2 regions of the Paenibacillus sp. Y568 genome follow, and region 2 is predicted to be linked to the other one. Evidence: riboswitches for the same ligand, from Rfam matches in the RefSeq annotation. Region 2 holds a riboswitch; the other holds the start of a gene.
What was found. Region 2 has a riboswitch for cyclic di-AMP ahead of AC1D7X_RS13015 (3D domain-containing protein). Riboswitches for the same ligand answer to the same signal wherever they lie in the genome.

Region 1 (7,729 bases), on a different contig from region 2:
TACAATACCCAATTCCAAGAATGTTACCCATAGCCATTCTACGAGCAGCTGCATCAGGGTGCACCATCAGACCTGCTTGTACAAGGTCCTCCAGGTCTATCAGGCTCTCCACCCCTTCATAGGACGTATGAACCCGTGCTAATGCATGACGGATCGCTTCTGGCGATGCATTCTCTACACCAATATCACCTTTACGCGTGGCATCAACCTCGGGAATGAACGCATGCTTACATCCCTGCACACGAGATGCAATAATTTTGCGAATCCGCTCACCGGCGTGATCAGGATCGGTAAATATAATAACACCTCTACGTTCTTGTGCTAGGGCAATACGCCGTATCGTACGTGCATTAATTGCTGAACCGCCTGTTTCGATTGTGTCCGCTTCTACAGCCCTCTTAATGGCCGTAGTATCATCGCGACCTTCCACGACAATGATTTCTTTAATCATGATGATTCTTCCCTTCAAAATCCAGTATAACAACAAAAAGAAGAGGAGTTATCCTCTTCTTTAACATGACATCCATATGACCCTAATAGTATAGCATTATAACACCATTGTAAAACGTGTTTAGTTCAATTCCGGCTTGATCGGTCCAATCACATATACCGTTTTTCCGGACTTTCTTCCGAAATTACGTGCATTCTGTAAGGAATCATAATACACGTCAATTTTGTTCCCTTTTATAGCGCCGCCTGTATCTTCTGCACGACGGAAGCCAATACCTTCAATATACACCCACCACCCAATAGGGATAACTTTAGGGTCAACCGCAATGGTGCGCCCTTCTGTAACGCGTGTACCCGAAGCTGTCTTCGTACCTATTCCTGGTTCTTCAGAAGAATAGGCAGTCATAGAAACATTCTTAAGGACTTTCTTATATGTGAAATCGACTCCAGCCTTACTAGTCTTGTTATTCTGACTCACCTTTGTAACAGGGCTCTTCTTGCTGGTTTCTTTCTTAACTACTTTTGGGGATGCTATTACGACTGGCTTAGGTGCTTCTACCTTTGTACCTACAGCAATAACCTTATCTTGCCTGGTACTCCGCACTTCTTTACCAACTACCTTCATCGAGACAAACTGACCATCTTGAAATATCTTCTCGACATGATGGACAATGGCACCTGGCTGTCCATTTTGAACCACCTTAACATTTCCTTTTAGAATCGTAGGGTCTGAAGTCTTGATCACCTGAAAGGGGACTTCCTCTACGCGATCTACAATCTGTTTGTTAATCCGGACAACCTTGATATCCAATTGATTGGTAACTTTAGTTGTCAGTGCAGGAAATACCTTATCCGATTCGTTGAGAGAAACACCCATTTCCCGAATAGCCTCTTTCACCGAACCCTGCGTTGTAAGTATGGGATGGGATTTACCATCAACGGTAACATTAATTTTACTTGCCCGTTGAATTTGAACCTTATCCCCATCTTTAATTGTACCGTTCAATGCCATGGACACCTTATCTTTGGGTCCTAGTATGATGGCTTCTTCCTCAAGCATTTCTCGCAACAACGTATGATTTGTCTCAATGGCTTTAACCTGACCGTCTACCGACACATATACTTGTTTACGCGTTTGAATGCTGATTAATAAAAGAGCCATCAGGGTAATTGCAATTAAAACAATAGCTACAACAGAAATATTACGTACATATTCATGCTTCCAACGCGTTGCGTAAGTCATGCTGGATGATGATGAATCATGGGTTTCTTCATTCAAAATGCCCACTTTCCGATCCTCCTTCATAGCCTCGCCGTCTATGTAACCATATATGTAATCTGCGATTGACGTGACTATTTTAAATTTTTACAGGATACTTAACCACAAGTGTATCCTGCATCCTGTACCAGTCTGCTCGTGATGATTGTCACCCCCTGTTAAACAAGAGTATGATGACAATATTGTCTTTATTCAAAAATAAAAGAAGCCATAAGAAAGAGTTAGAGGAACTCTTTCGTGGCTTCCCGATCATGAATAGACGGAATTTGCATACACGAGGTTGCCTCTCTTCATAACGCTTACGAGGTTAGCTGTCGGGTTTGGACGAAAGAGAGCCGCCCGATCTTAGGTCTACCGCTCATGGCGGATGCCCTTGAATTCACCCCAAAGATCCAATAAAAGAAATCAAATACGTCATCCACCTGATATTTCATCAGTTTTTCTGCTCGTATTGGTTCCCCCGTTCTCCACACAATTGGAGATTTAGCGAGACTGGTTCAGGAAAATAATAAGCAATCAAAAAACGATCTACTCTTATCACTGAAAAGATAATATCGTGTTTTCATGCAAGTTGTAAAGCACTAATCAACCACAAAAATACGAATAAATAGTTAAAATATTGTAATATTATCGCTTTATATCATCATAAAACAAGTATTAGTCGCTTATTCTTCCTCTTTTGCTACATTTCCTCTCGTTTTTAACAAATCCCAAATAGTGACAGTGCATTTTGGGTAGTTATTTGGGCTAATTCTTCAATGTCAACCCCTTTAATCTGAGCAGCCGCTTCTGCCACTAACCTAACATGAGCAGACTCATTTCTCTTCCCACGATAAGGATGGGGAGTAAGATATGGGGAGTCTGTTTCGATCAATAATCGATCCATTGGAACCTGGGCTAATACCTCTTTTGGTTGCTTCGCATTTTTAAATGTGATGGGCCCACCAAATGATAAATGAAATCCCATATCAAGACACATTTTTGCCGTTTCCCAACTGCCTGAGTAGGAGTGCATCACCCCACCAACCTCGTGTGCTTTTTCCTCTCGTAAAATTCTTACCACATCTTCATGTGCATCTCTATTATGAATGACAATAGGCATGTTAATCTCACGAGCAAGTCCAATTTGCTGGCGTAGTACTTGTTGTTGAATATCTTTAGGTGAGGTATCCCAATAATAATCAAGTCCAATTTCACCAATGGCTACAACTTTCTCATGTTTACACAGGGACGCGATCCATTCCAGATCCCCTTCTTTCATCGTAATGGCATCTTGTGGATGCCATCCTACAGCAGCATAGATAAAATCATATTTCTCAGCTAGTGCCATTGTCGTCGGGATTGTCTCCCGATTAAAGCCAACATTTATCATTTTACCTACGCCATTTTTAACTGCACGTGCAATAACCTCTTCGCGGTCCTCGTCGAATTGCGGTGCGTCAAGATGAGTATGTGTGTCGAACAACATCATGGTATAACCCCCTCTTAATCTGGACAAACTCAAGCCTTTTATCAATAATCTTCAAAAATATGGGCAATAGAAGGAGAAAATAGCGATAAAGCCGCCTTCAACTTCTGTTCAGGATAATATAGGTGACATTTACCGCGATGTAGACCACTAATAGATCTTACAATTTCTGACACTTCAGAAATTTCTTTTAATTTTTCTTGTCGATCCAACAATAAAATATGTTTCTGACTCACTCCATCACTAGGATGAAATATATCGTAGGGAAGATCACTTGGGAAATCAATAACAAAGTCATAATTCGGATCTAAACCTGCTTGTATAAATGCCTGTCGAATCTCTTGAATCATGTCATTATTATCCGAATCTAATTCTACATATTTATACAGTCTACGATGCATGAATCGTTCACAGAGCTCACTTAGTATAGGATCCTGCTCCGTCACCCACTGCATAAATACAGTCAGAATGAGAGCCTCATCTAATTTCAAATATTGCTCAACATTCAATTTATCTTCAAATAAGTATATCAATGGCTTCATCATAAACTCAAATTTATATCCATTATTATATAATTCTTTTGCACGTCGAATGATTAAACGTAATACAATTTCTGAACTTCTTGTCACGGGATGAAAATACACTTGCCAGTACATTTGGTATCTTGACATAAGATAATCTTCAACAGCATGCATTCCAGATTCCTTCACCACGATTCGTTCATGATGGGGTCTCAGCATTCTGATAATCCGATCGATATCAATCGTACCGTAATTTACTCCAGTATAGTATGCGTCACGAAGCAGATAATCCATTCGGTCAGCATCAAGTGGACTAGATATGAGATTTACTACAATGGGTTTATCATAAGTTTTTGCAATGACTGAAGCAACCTTTGTCGGTAACTCAGGATCTACCTCAAATAGAATATTATTTATTTCTGTATCACCTAGAACGATGCGACATGTCCAATCCTCATGATTCATATCGAAGGCTTCTTCTATAGAGTGGGAAAAGGGACCATGTCCAACATCATGTAGCAAAGCAGCGCAAAGGGTTAGTAATTTCTCCTCTTTAGGCCATTCTGTATATTCATTTCTCTCAAATGATGAAATGATTTGCCTTGTAATTTCATAGACTCCTAATGAATGTGAGAAACGACTGTGTTCAGCTCCATGAAAAGTGAAAAAGGATGTTCCCAATTGACGTATACGGCGTAGTCGTTGAAACTCAGGCGTATTAATCAACCGCCAGATTGTCACATCTTGCACATAAATGTAATTATGAACTGGATCTTTGAATACCTTTTCTTCATTTAGAGGACACATCATAACATTTTGCCACTCCTTTGTGGGATACATCATTTAAAGGAAACGTTGAACAATGTCGAACTATGTACTATTTTGTTCATTTATGAATGGTTAAATCGACAACTGATGTAATCATTTAATACCCTTATCTTAACCCTTTTATCTTATATATCAACACTTTTTCAATATTTCAACGTCAATTTATTAAAATTTATAGGTTGACTAATTTGGGAAAGGTTGGTATTGTAATATCATTAAAACAAGAATGTTGTCGAATCGTGACATTTAGGATGAGCAATTGAGAGGAGCAAATATAATTATGATGAAATCAACAGGAATTGTAAGAAAAGTAGATGAACTTGGACGGGTTGTTATTCCGATTGAATTGCGTCGTACTCTAGGTATAGGAGAAAAAGACGCTTTAGAAATCTACGTTGATGGAGAGCGTATCATGCTTAAGAAGTATGAACCAGCTTGTATCTTCTGTGGTAATGCAGAAAACGTAATATATTTCAAAGGTAAAATTGTTTGCAACGAATGTATTTCCGAAATTCCTGTACCTGTGACAATTTAATAAAAATAGGTTATAATAGAAATAATTAATTTAGTAATTCAAACCTTTTTCATATCTCCTTAATGTCTTCCTAGCTTTGACTCAAAGCTTATGGAAGACATTTTTTTTGTTTATTTCTATAACATGATTTTAAAGCAATGAATTATAAATATCCCGCTTAGAAACGCCACGATCATTAGCTGTTTTTTTCATCGCATCTTTTTTTGAATCGCCCATTTTTTCGTAATGATTCACATGTTCCTCTATAGATAACTCCTGCCACCATGCTTCTCTCTGTGTCTTCTCTTCTTCCTGACTGGCACCTTCTACAACGATGACATATTCTCCAATAGGTGAATGTTCATCTAACCATACCAAGCAATCCTCAATACTACCCCGAACAATCTCTTCATACCTCTTAGTCAATTCACGAGCAAGAACGACCTGACGATTACCTAGTCCATCTAGAAGGTATCCCAATGTCTTTACAATACGGTGTGGAGACTCATAGAATAACAAGGTTCCTTGTCCATACTGGAGAGAAGACAGCACCATCTGAATATCCTTGCGGTCACGAGGTAGGAATCCAGCAAAAGTGAACCGCTCCGTAGATAATCCAGATACAATTAATGCCGATAGTGCAGCATTAGCCCCCGGAATAGGAATGACCGGAATTCCTTCAGCAATGGCTAACTTCACCAGGTCTGATCCTGGGTCAGAAATGGCCGGAAGACCTGCATCACTGACCAAGGCTAAATTTTTTCCTTCTATTATATACCGAATTAATTCAGGGCCACTCGCGGCCTTATTGTGCTCATGATAACTAAAGAATAATTGTGGTGTTATTTCAAAATGAGTTAATAATTTTCGTGTCTGACGTGTATCTTCAGCTGCAATAATATCGCATTCTTTTAATATTCTAATCGCACGAAACGTGATGTCCTCTAAATTACCTATCGGTGTGCCTACAAGGTATAATGCACCACACGTCCGTGAATCTTCCCCTTGAAAGCTACTTTGCTTGTGTACACTCATATGTCACCCTCTTTTGATCTCATTTGATCCATAGTAAATATCTATTAGCTCCTGGCAATAGTCATTTTGCTCATTATAAACAATCAGTGGAGGGAGAATTCGAACTTCTGGCTTCCCATCTCGTAATGCCTCAATTAATACCATGTTAGCCTCGGAATGTGCACGAGAATGAACAAAACGAATTCGCTTCGGTTCCAGTCTATTCTCCCTCATTAATGTAATTAGTTCACCCAATCGCTGAGGTTTATGCACCATATTCACTTTTCCACCTGTTCGCACTAGACGAGAGCAAGCTTGTATGACCTCCTCAAGCGTACAATGAATCTCATGACGGGCTATCGCTTGATGTTCATTTAGCTTAATATCGCTGCCATTCATCGGCATATAAGGTGGGTTCACTGTAATTGCATCATATACACCATGGCCCGTTTCCTTATATAGCTCACGTAGATCTCCTTCTCTGATTACAATGGAATCGTCTAATCCATTAAGTTGTACGCTGCGACGAGCCATATTAGCCAATCTTGGTTGAATTTCAATACCTTCTATAGAAGCTTGGGTTCGGGAACTTAACAATAGAGGAATAACCCCATTCCCGGTACATAAATCTAATATACGTCCTTTTGGCGGAACGCTTGCGAAACGGGCTAACAGAACGGCATCCATCGAAAAACTGAATACTTCATCACTCTGAATAATCCGTAGATCATGTGTTAATAGATCATCAAGGCGTTCTGATGGCTGTAGAATAACTTCATCTATACTCATATACCCAATCCTTACATCAATTATTATGCTCCATGCTTCAAAAAAACCGTAGGCAATTTCTCCTACGGCTTGTTTGTGCTATTTATTCAAGAATGACAGACAGAAAAGGCAGTCGCCTTCTGTTCGTAAATGCCCATAATAGACATTACAAATATGGAAGCCTTCGTGATACAACCTTGCAAGGTTATCATATCCCTCTCCAACGACATCTTCTGGTACTTCATGAGGAAGATGCGGTGTAGCAGATGCAACTTTTTCTTCCATAAGCTGAGCTTCTCTTTTTAAAATAATCCGAAGCCGCTCATTCTCAAGAATAAGTCGATTATTCTCTTCAAGAAGTTCTTTAACAAGTAGCTTTAACTCACCTAAATCACTGTGCATGTGTTCCATTTGTGCTTCCATTTCCTGCATGCGTAGAAATACATTTTTCTTTTCCATGTTTCCACCCCGAACAGTAACCTCATTGGTCTACTTGATGACAACGTCATCCATTGGAAGTTCCTTAACTTTGCCCAATTCGAACAATTGCACGTGAACGCTGCGACTGCTAGCATTAATTCCTACGACTTTACCATCTCCCAAGGCAGTGACCACCATTTTACCAACGGCAGGCAGTTCCTCTCTTACACTTTCGTAGTTATCATGCTCAAACTTGAGGCAACACATGAGTCTTCCACATAATCCAGAAATTTTGGTCGGATTCAACGACAAGCGTTGATCTTTTGCCATCTTAATTGATACTGGCTCGAAATCTCCGAGCCATGATGAACAACATAGAATTCGCCCGCATGGGCCAATTCCACCCAGCATCTTGGCTTCATCTCTTACGCCAATTTGTCTCAGCTCAATTCTTGTTCTGAAAATGC
Region 2 (7,729 bases):
TCTCCGAATTTCTGAATTGAAACTCTCAGCGGTTGAAATTTAGAGACAGCATATGCTTTCGAAGTAGCTTTCCTTTGGAAAGCTTGTAGGTGACCGCTATCGCTTTTACGAAATCGTTCCGTCCTCTGCGCTAATTTAAGCACATTCTTTAACTTTTCAAACGAAAACAACAAATGAAATCGTCCTTTTTGTTTAAATGGAAGTACCATTAACAATTCACACGGGAGTGGATTTCTTTATACATTCAATATAGTTATCATCCCAAAATGCTCACGAAGGTTATTGTTTAGGGATACACTCAGCGTATTTATTTTTCTCGTCTACTAGATAAAACCTCCATTGATGTGGTTGGCGGGACAAAAACGCCCAGATTTCCGGACCCCAGCAATCGCTTTTATTCAAAGCGAATGAAGGATGTGCTTGAAACGGTATTTTACTGTTGTGCTTCAGGTTCTGGTAATGCTGTAACAAGCAAAGCCAAATAGCAGCTCAAGGATAAAACGCCTTGAGCTGCTATTTTGTGTGTATAGTATTTTTTTGATAAGTTGGCTACCTCATCAAAAGATTTTCAATTTACGGTTTACCCTAAAAATTTAACTATTGTTGTCTTTGTTGGAACTCCGATTGAATCTGTGCAAGTAACTCTGGCTGGGTGATAACGTCATATGCTGTTCCTGCTAATGCCTTCGCAGCTAGAATCATGCCATCTAATGCCAGATCTTCCATAGCAAGATCACGGAATTCTGGCGTATGAAGCATGTGTTTCTCATTAATAATCTTAATATAAGGATGAATAGATGGACAGCATAAGGATACATTACCTAAATCCATGGAGCCGTGATCATCACCTGTTTGGATGTCCTCTTGGTTAATTCCCAATGCTACTAGGTTGGACGTAAATGTATCAGACAGGTGCTCGTTTGTAATCATTTCATCATAGGATGTTTCATAATTTGAAATGTTTACACGACAGCCTGTTTGTAGTGCCGCACCCTGTGCTATTTGTTGCACGCGATCTGTTAAGATGTTCAGTTCTTTACGTGTAGCTGCACGAACGTAGAATTGAGCAGAAGCATAGTCTGGAATGATGTTAGCAGCTTGTCCTCCATGATTAATAATCCCGTGTATACGTACACTGCTTTTCACTTGTTGTCGGAAAGCGTTAACCCCATTAAAAGTTTGAATGACTGCATCAAGGGCATTTACTCCTTCATGTGGACTCGCTGCAGCATGGGATGACTTACCATAAAATTCAAATTGTATAGCATCCATAGCAAGAGATTGTCCTGATTTCTCGAATGCATAAAAAGGATGAGTCATCAACGCCACATCACAATTGTCAAAAAGCCCAGCAGCAGCCATTGGAACTTTTGCACCACGTGTTTCTTCCGCTGGAGTACCAAATACACGAATGGTTCCTCCAATAGTATCAATCACGGATTTAAGACCAACAGCAGCTCCTAGACTCATCATACAGATCAGATGATGACCGCAAGCATGTCCAAGTCCTTGTAGTGCATCATATTCACATAACAAGGCTATGGTAGGACCAGGCTTATTAGATGAATAGGTACCGATGAATGCTGTTTCAATACCGAGTATCGGAGCCTCAACGGTGAATCCGTGATAGGTAAGTTCTTCTTTCAATCGAGCAGAGGCCAGTAATTCTTCATTTCCGAGTTCCGGATTTGCACCGATATATAATGAAATTTCTTTGAAGCGCGAAGCAAATTGATCTATTGTGTTGGAAATCGTGCTTTTAGTACTCATTAGGGCAACTCCTCTGTGTGTATGAAGATTTAACAATGCTCTATATTATAACATGAATTTTTTTGTAGAGTCTATGCATCAGAATTGTATGATTTTGTATCAAAATGTTAGGAAAACCTTGGTTGCCAATGGAATGTCATTGCATAATCATGCATTTTGACTTATGATGGTTCATGTTCTGTATAAATATTATAAGTGTAAAAAAGTAAGGGGAGAAAGAAAGTTGAAGAAAATAACTCGTATGATTGTTTTTCTACTAAGCACTATCATCTTGATAACAGCGGGTTTTCACACGACACAAATGGTTAGCGCCGAAGAGGGAACAGCTAAAAAGTTGGTTCTGGGCACAAGCGCTGAGTTTGCACCGTATGAATTCCACAAAACAATAGATGGGCAAGACCAAATTGTTGGTTTCGATATATCTATAGCTAAACGGATTGCAGAAGATATGGGAGCCGAGTTAGTTATTGAGGATATGGCATTTGATAGCCTACTATCTGCGCTACAGAGCGGTAGAGTAGACTTTGTTATCTCAGGAATGACACCAACAGAAGAACGTCGTAGAAGCATCGATTTCTCTGATAACTATTATAAAGCGCAACAGGTTATGATCGTTAGAGCAGAAGATAAAGATAAATATCCAACCATGAAGGATTTTGAGAACGAGAAAATTAGTGTCCAAAAGGGTTCCATTCAAGAAGGAATTGGCCAAAGCATTCCAGGTGCACAACTGACTTCTTTGGATAAAATCCCAGATATCATATTACAGCTTCAGACGAAACGTGTTAATGCTGTTATTGTAGAAGACACGGTAGCTCAAGGTTATCTTGACTCAGAGATGGTTCTATCCGAAGCTGTCCCAGATAATTCTGAGTCCCAAGCAGCCATTGGTATTAAGAAGGGGAATGTTGAGCTTCTGAATGCCGTTAATGAATCGCTTGCTCGCATGAAGAGTGAAGGTGCTATTGATGAAATGGTTAAAGAAGCAAGTCTATTAGCAGCAGGTAACGCGGATCTGAAAGAGGATTCAGGAAATATTTTTACTACGGCTTGGGAATATCGTAGCTACTATGCAAAAGGGATCGGATATACCCTCTTATTATCCGCACTAGGAGTATTATTTGGTTTCATTATTGGATTATTCATTTCTTTATTACGGATGACAAATATTCGAATTGTGAAGTGGTTAGGAACAGCATATGTAGAGATATTGCGTGGTACTCCTATGCTTGTGCAGCTCATGATCATTCATTACGGACTAGCTTTAACGTTAGGGATTAACTTTTCACCGCTACAGTCCGGTATTATCACATTATCCATCAATAGTTCTGCTTATCTAGCTGAGATATTTAGAGCAGGGATTCAAGGTGTGGATCGAGGACAGATGGAAGCTGCTCGGTCACTTGGAATGCGACGTGGAACGGCGATGCGTCATATTATTTTGCCTCAAGCATTTAAAGCTGTTCTTCCAGCGATCGGTAACGAATTCATTACCATTATTAAAGAATCATCGATCATCTCGGTTATTGGGATGGTAGATATTATGTACCAAGCAGGTGTAGTTAAGAACATAACGTATCAAGGTCTTAGCCCATTCATTATTGCTGCGGCCATTTATTTTGTACTGACATTTACTTTATCTAAGATTCTGAATCGCGTTGAAAGGAAGTTGAGTGCTAGTGATAACCGTTAAAGATCTTCATAAATCATATGGAAAAGTAGACATTCTCAAGGGGATCGATTTGTTCGTCAATAAAGGTGAAGTCGTCGTTGTCATTGGTCCTTCTGGTTCTGGTAAAAGTACCTTACTTCGTTGTCTAAATCTACTTGAGCAACCGACATCTGGTGAGATTCTGTTCGAAGGGGAGTCTATTACGGCTCCGAATCATGATATCAATGCAACGCGTGAAAAAATGGGAATGGTGTTCCAGAACTTTAACCTTTTTCCACATAAAACCGTGGGCCAAAATATTACGATAGCCCCACTTACGGTTAAAAAGCAGTCTGCAGCTGAAGCTGATCTCATTTCTGAGAACCTTTTGCAAACCGTCGGCTTGTCGGACAAAAAGGATGTATACCCTAATCAACTATCAGGTGGACAGAAACAGCGTATAGCGATTGCACGCGCACTGGCGATGCAACCTCACGTCATGTTGTTTGATGAGCCAACTTCGGCACTAGATCCTGAAATGGTAGGCGAGGTTCTCGAAGTTATGAAGAAACTTGCTTTCGAAGGCATGACAATGGTTATTGTGACCCATGAAATGGGATTCGCACGTGAAGTTGGGGATCGGATTCTGTTCATAGACGAAGGTCGCATTTCGGAGCAAGGTTCACCTGAAGAGGTATTTGGTAACCCTAAGAACATGCGGACCAAGGAATTTCTTAGTAAAGTATTGTAAAGGTAGACTTGATCTAAACTCCTAAATTAAGTTGAGAATAAGCAGGCGTAAAAATGACATATTCGTCATTTTTACACCTGTTTTTTCGTGCGAAAAAACGCGAATTTCTGTTGTTAAAGCACTATTGTAAATTATTACATATTTCCTGGTTACAAAATTGTGATATATTTGTTGAGCCAAAACTTTCGAAGAGAAAGTGTGGGGGATGTAATAGGCGTGTACAAGAACAACTGGTAGCCGTTCTTCGCACCTTGGGGTGAATCGCATAAATTCGTGTGCGTAGGGTTGACTCCCAATCCGAATCCGACAGCTAACTTCGCAGGCGTTAAAAACAAGGAGGAACATAACACAATGAAATTCAGAAAAATGAAAATGATGGTAGCGGCGATGGGTGTCGCATTGGTCGTTCAAAATACACCGATTCATGCTGATGCTGTACATATCACCAAAGACGGAGACACGTTTTACAAACTATCTCAACAATATGGTGTAAATCTTGATAAATTGATCAATGCCAATCCGAATGTTAAAGCAAACAATATTAATGTTGGGATTAAATTAACTATACCGACGGTGAAGAACACAGCATCCGCTGCACCTGCGAAATCGGCAGATTCTAACCTAGTCGTATCATCAGATCAGAAGGTAGTAGAAGCTTGGGGTAAGACCTTTAACTATAGTAAAACATTAAATGTTAAAGCGTCTGCTTACTCAGCCGCTGCAAGTGAAAATGGTAAATGGGGAGCCGTTGATTATTTCGGAAATCCACTTAAACTAGGTACGATCGCAGTAGATCCTAATGTTATTCCTATGGGAACGAAAGTATTGGTTACTGGACATGATTTCAATGGTCTTCCTAGTGATGCCTTTATTGCTACAGCAACCGACGCAGGTTCTGCTATAAAGGGTAATCGAATTGATATATTTATTCCTGGAAGCCAGAAAAGCGTAAGTACATTCGGTTTTCAACAAATTAAATTGTTTGTAATTAAATAGTTTGTTGTAGAGATTAAGATAAGAACAAAAGATCGAGAGCCAGAAATATCTGGTTCTCGGTCTTTTGTTTATTTGGGATTACTATCTTGGTAAAAGGGAGATAGAGTTGTCCTTTTTCTAGTATAATCCTGATATTAAAAAAGTTTTCATCATGCTTTGGACATATGTTGGGAGGAAGAGAATATGAATATACAATCATATTTTTATAGAGGATAGAAATACATTAACTAGTTAGGAGAAATAATCGATGGAGTTCGAACTAGGGAGCATTTTGAAACTAGTGAAACGCAGGTTGTTGTTTATCATTGTGTTATGTATCACTGCGATGGGACTCGCCAGTTTCGTCAGCTATTATGTGTTGAAACCGAAATACGAGGCAACAGCGTCTATTCTTATTCAGGGGGACAGGCAAGAGAAAGCAATTAATGACATCATGGCAGGACAAAAGCTGGTAACAACTTACGGGGAGATCATCCGAAGCAGTAGGATAGCGGAAGAAGTCGTTAGAAGGCTCGAATTAAAGATGACACCGGAAAAACTGCTCGAACATGTCAAGACAAGAACCAATAGTGAGTCACTGTTAACAACCGTTATTGTGACGGACTCGAACGCACAACAGGCAACGGATATCGCGAATGGTTTCGGGGAGGCATTCAACGGGAATATACAATCCATTATGGGGGTAGAGAATGTTGTACTTCTCGACCGGGCGAAGGTTCCTACCGAGGCTATATCGCCTAAGCCACTATTCAATTTGGTGGTCGCATTTGGACTAGCGCTGATTGCCGGGATCGCCATTTCTATTTTAAAGGAATTGATGGATAAGACCGTGAACAGCGCCAAAGACATTCAGCTTGATCTGCAACTTCCTCTTCTAGGTACGGTGGGTAAATTGAAGTTACGTAAACGGCGGGTACGGACGAAAGCTAAATCAGTTGAAGGAGTTATTAGACATGAAGAAGAGAGTGCCAAAGCTATATTGCCTGGAACAACCGAAATCAGCTAATGCATCTATTTTTCGAACTATTCGATCCAATATTCGCTATACCCGAGTAGGTGGAGAAATTCGGTCGTTATTAGTCACAAGCTCTCTTCCAGAGGAAGGGAAGTCGACATTGGCCATGAACCTAGCTATATCGATGGCAGAGACCGGTAGGTCTGTGTTACTGATGGATGGGGACCTGCGTACGCCAACCGTACATAAGGCATTTGATCTTCCCAATTCGGTTGGGTTGAGCAGCATTCTGGTTGATCAAACTCGGCTGGAAGATTGCATTCATTCTATAAAATATTCAAGGGGACTTTCTGTGCTGACTTCTGGGCCTATCTCACCAGATCCGGCTGAATTACTGGGCTCCGAGGGGATGAAGGATTTATTTGCGGAGCTGAGCGAGCGGTGGGATACAATCGTCATCGACTCTTCATCTGTGCTAATCCCATTCTCGGATGCACTGACTTTGGCCAGGATGGCTGAGGGGGTACTGCTTGTTGTGAAATCTGGAAAAGTGTTGCTGAAGCACACGAGTTCTGCCAAACAGTTGCTTGAGCAACAAGGGGCTCATGTACTGGGAGCAGTGTTGAATCAGCGGAAAAGCAGTAGGCGTGAGAAGATCCGAAGTGAGGATTTTGCCGATTGGGCTTCATCTTCGGGAATGGTGTGATGTATCATGTCATTTGCCTCTCTTCGTTATTTATTCGGAAACATCACTTACGCAGGTGCTCAGTTCATCATTGTGATACTACTCAATAAATTCGGATCACCGGAAATCGTTGGGCAATATTCGCTTGGACTTGCGGTTACTGCACCCATCTTCATGTTGTCACATCTGCATCTTCGATCAGTCTTGATCGTGGACACATCTGGGAAATACGTCTTTGGGGATTTTATCGGCCTTCGGTTAGTAACGACCGCAGTTGCATTCACATTTACAGCAGGCTTTATCATCGTAAGTAGTTTTGACTGGAACACAGTACTTGTTATTTTCTTCATCAGCTTGTATAGGATCGTTGAATCCGTCAGTGATATCTTATTAGGTATCGTTCAAAAGCAAGAGAGGCTGGATCAAATCTCGATCTCAAGAGCTGCTAAAGGATTGTCTTCCATACTTATCTTCACATTCGTATTCATCCCTACACAGAGTCTCAATCTAGCTTTAATAGTTATGATCATCGGATGGCTGGCTATAACGATTGGATATGATGCTCGCAAAGCAAGAGCGCTTACAACCCTTATTCCAATTTTCAATAAGAGTAGTCTGTGGCAGTTGCTGATCGTCAGTTCGCCGCTTGGTGTTGTGTTGGCGCTGATGTCGCTTAATACGAATATTCCACTATACGCGATTTCTTACTTTAAAGGGGAATACGACTTAGGTATATACGCTTCGCTCTCCTACATGATCGTGGCATGCAATGTGGTAGTTACGGCATTGGGAGAAGCCATCACACCACGTCTTGCACGCTGGCACGCTGGTGGGATGCATCAGGAATTTAATTCTTTACTCCGTCGAATGATAGCGGTGGGCGTTGGGATAAGTGCAATTGCATGTGTCATCGGTTGGATG

Region 1: another riboswitch for cyclic di-AMP. It lies ahead of AC1D7X_RS22295 (resuscitation-promoting factor); the one in region 2 lies ahead of AC1D7X_RS13015 (3D domain-containing protein).

Annotation. Positions count from the first base shown of each region.
Region 1 is NZ_JCAIUM010000021.1:46,806-54,534, forward strand. It holds gene rnmV (ribonuclease M5) at 1-451, opposite strand, end outside; gene AC1D7X_RS22295 (resuscitation-promoting factor) at 572-1,738, opposite strand; cyclic di-AMP (ydaO/yuaA leader) riboswitch at 2,011-2,228, opposite strand; gene AC1D7X_RS22300 (TatD family hydrolase) at 2,430-3,200, opposite strand; gene AC1D7X_RS22305 (HD domain-containing protein) at 3,242-4,528, opposite strand; gene AC1D7X_RS22310 (AbrB/MazE/SpoVT family DNA-binding domain-containing protein) at 4,827-5,081, shown strand; gene rsmI (16S rRNA (cytidine(1402)-2'-O)-methyltransferase) at 5,211-6,095, opposite strand; gene AC1D7X_RS22320 (tRNA1(Val) (adenine(37)-N6)-methyltransferase) at 6,099-6,863, opposite strand; gene yabA (DNA replication initiation control protein YabA) at 6,942-7,301, opposite strand; gene AC1D7X_RS22330 (PSP1 domain-containing protein) at 7,332-7,729, opposite strand, start outside.
Region 2 is NZ_JCAIUM010000008.1:79,579-87,307, reverse strand. It holds partial or broken gene AC1D7X_RS13035 (transposase) at 252-434, shown strand; gene AC1D7X_RS13030 (M20 family metallopeptidase) at 598-1,770, opposite strand; gene AC1D7X_RS13025 (ABC transporter substrate-binding protein/permease) at 1,994-3,463, shown strand; gene AC1D7X_RS13020 (amino acid ABC transporter ATP-binding protein) at 3,450-4,172, shown strand; cyclic di-AMP (ydaO/yuaA leader) riboswitch at 4,337-4,512, shown strand; gene AC1D7X_RS13015 (3D domain-containing protein) at 4,524-5,168, shown strand; gene AC1D7X_RS13010 (YveK family protein) at 5,416-6,174, shown strand; gene AC1D7X_RS13005 (CpsD/CapB family tyrosine-protein kinase) at 6,122-6,829, shown strand; gene AC1D7X_RS13000 (oligosaccharide flippase family protein) at 6,836-7,729, shown strand, end outside.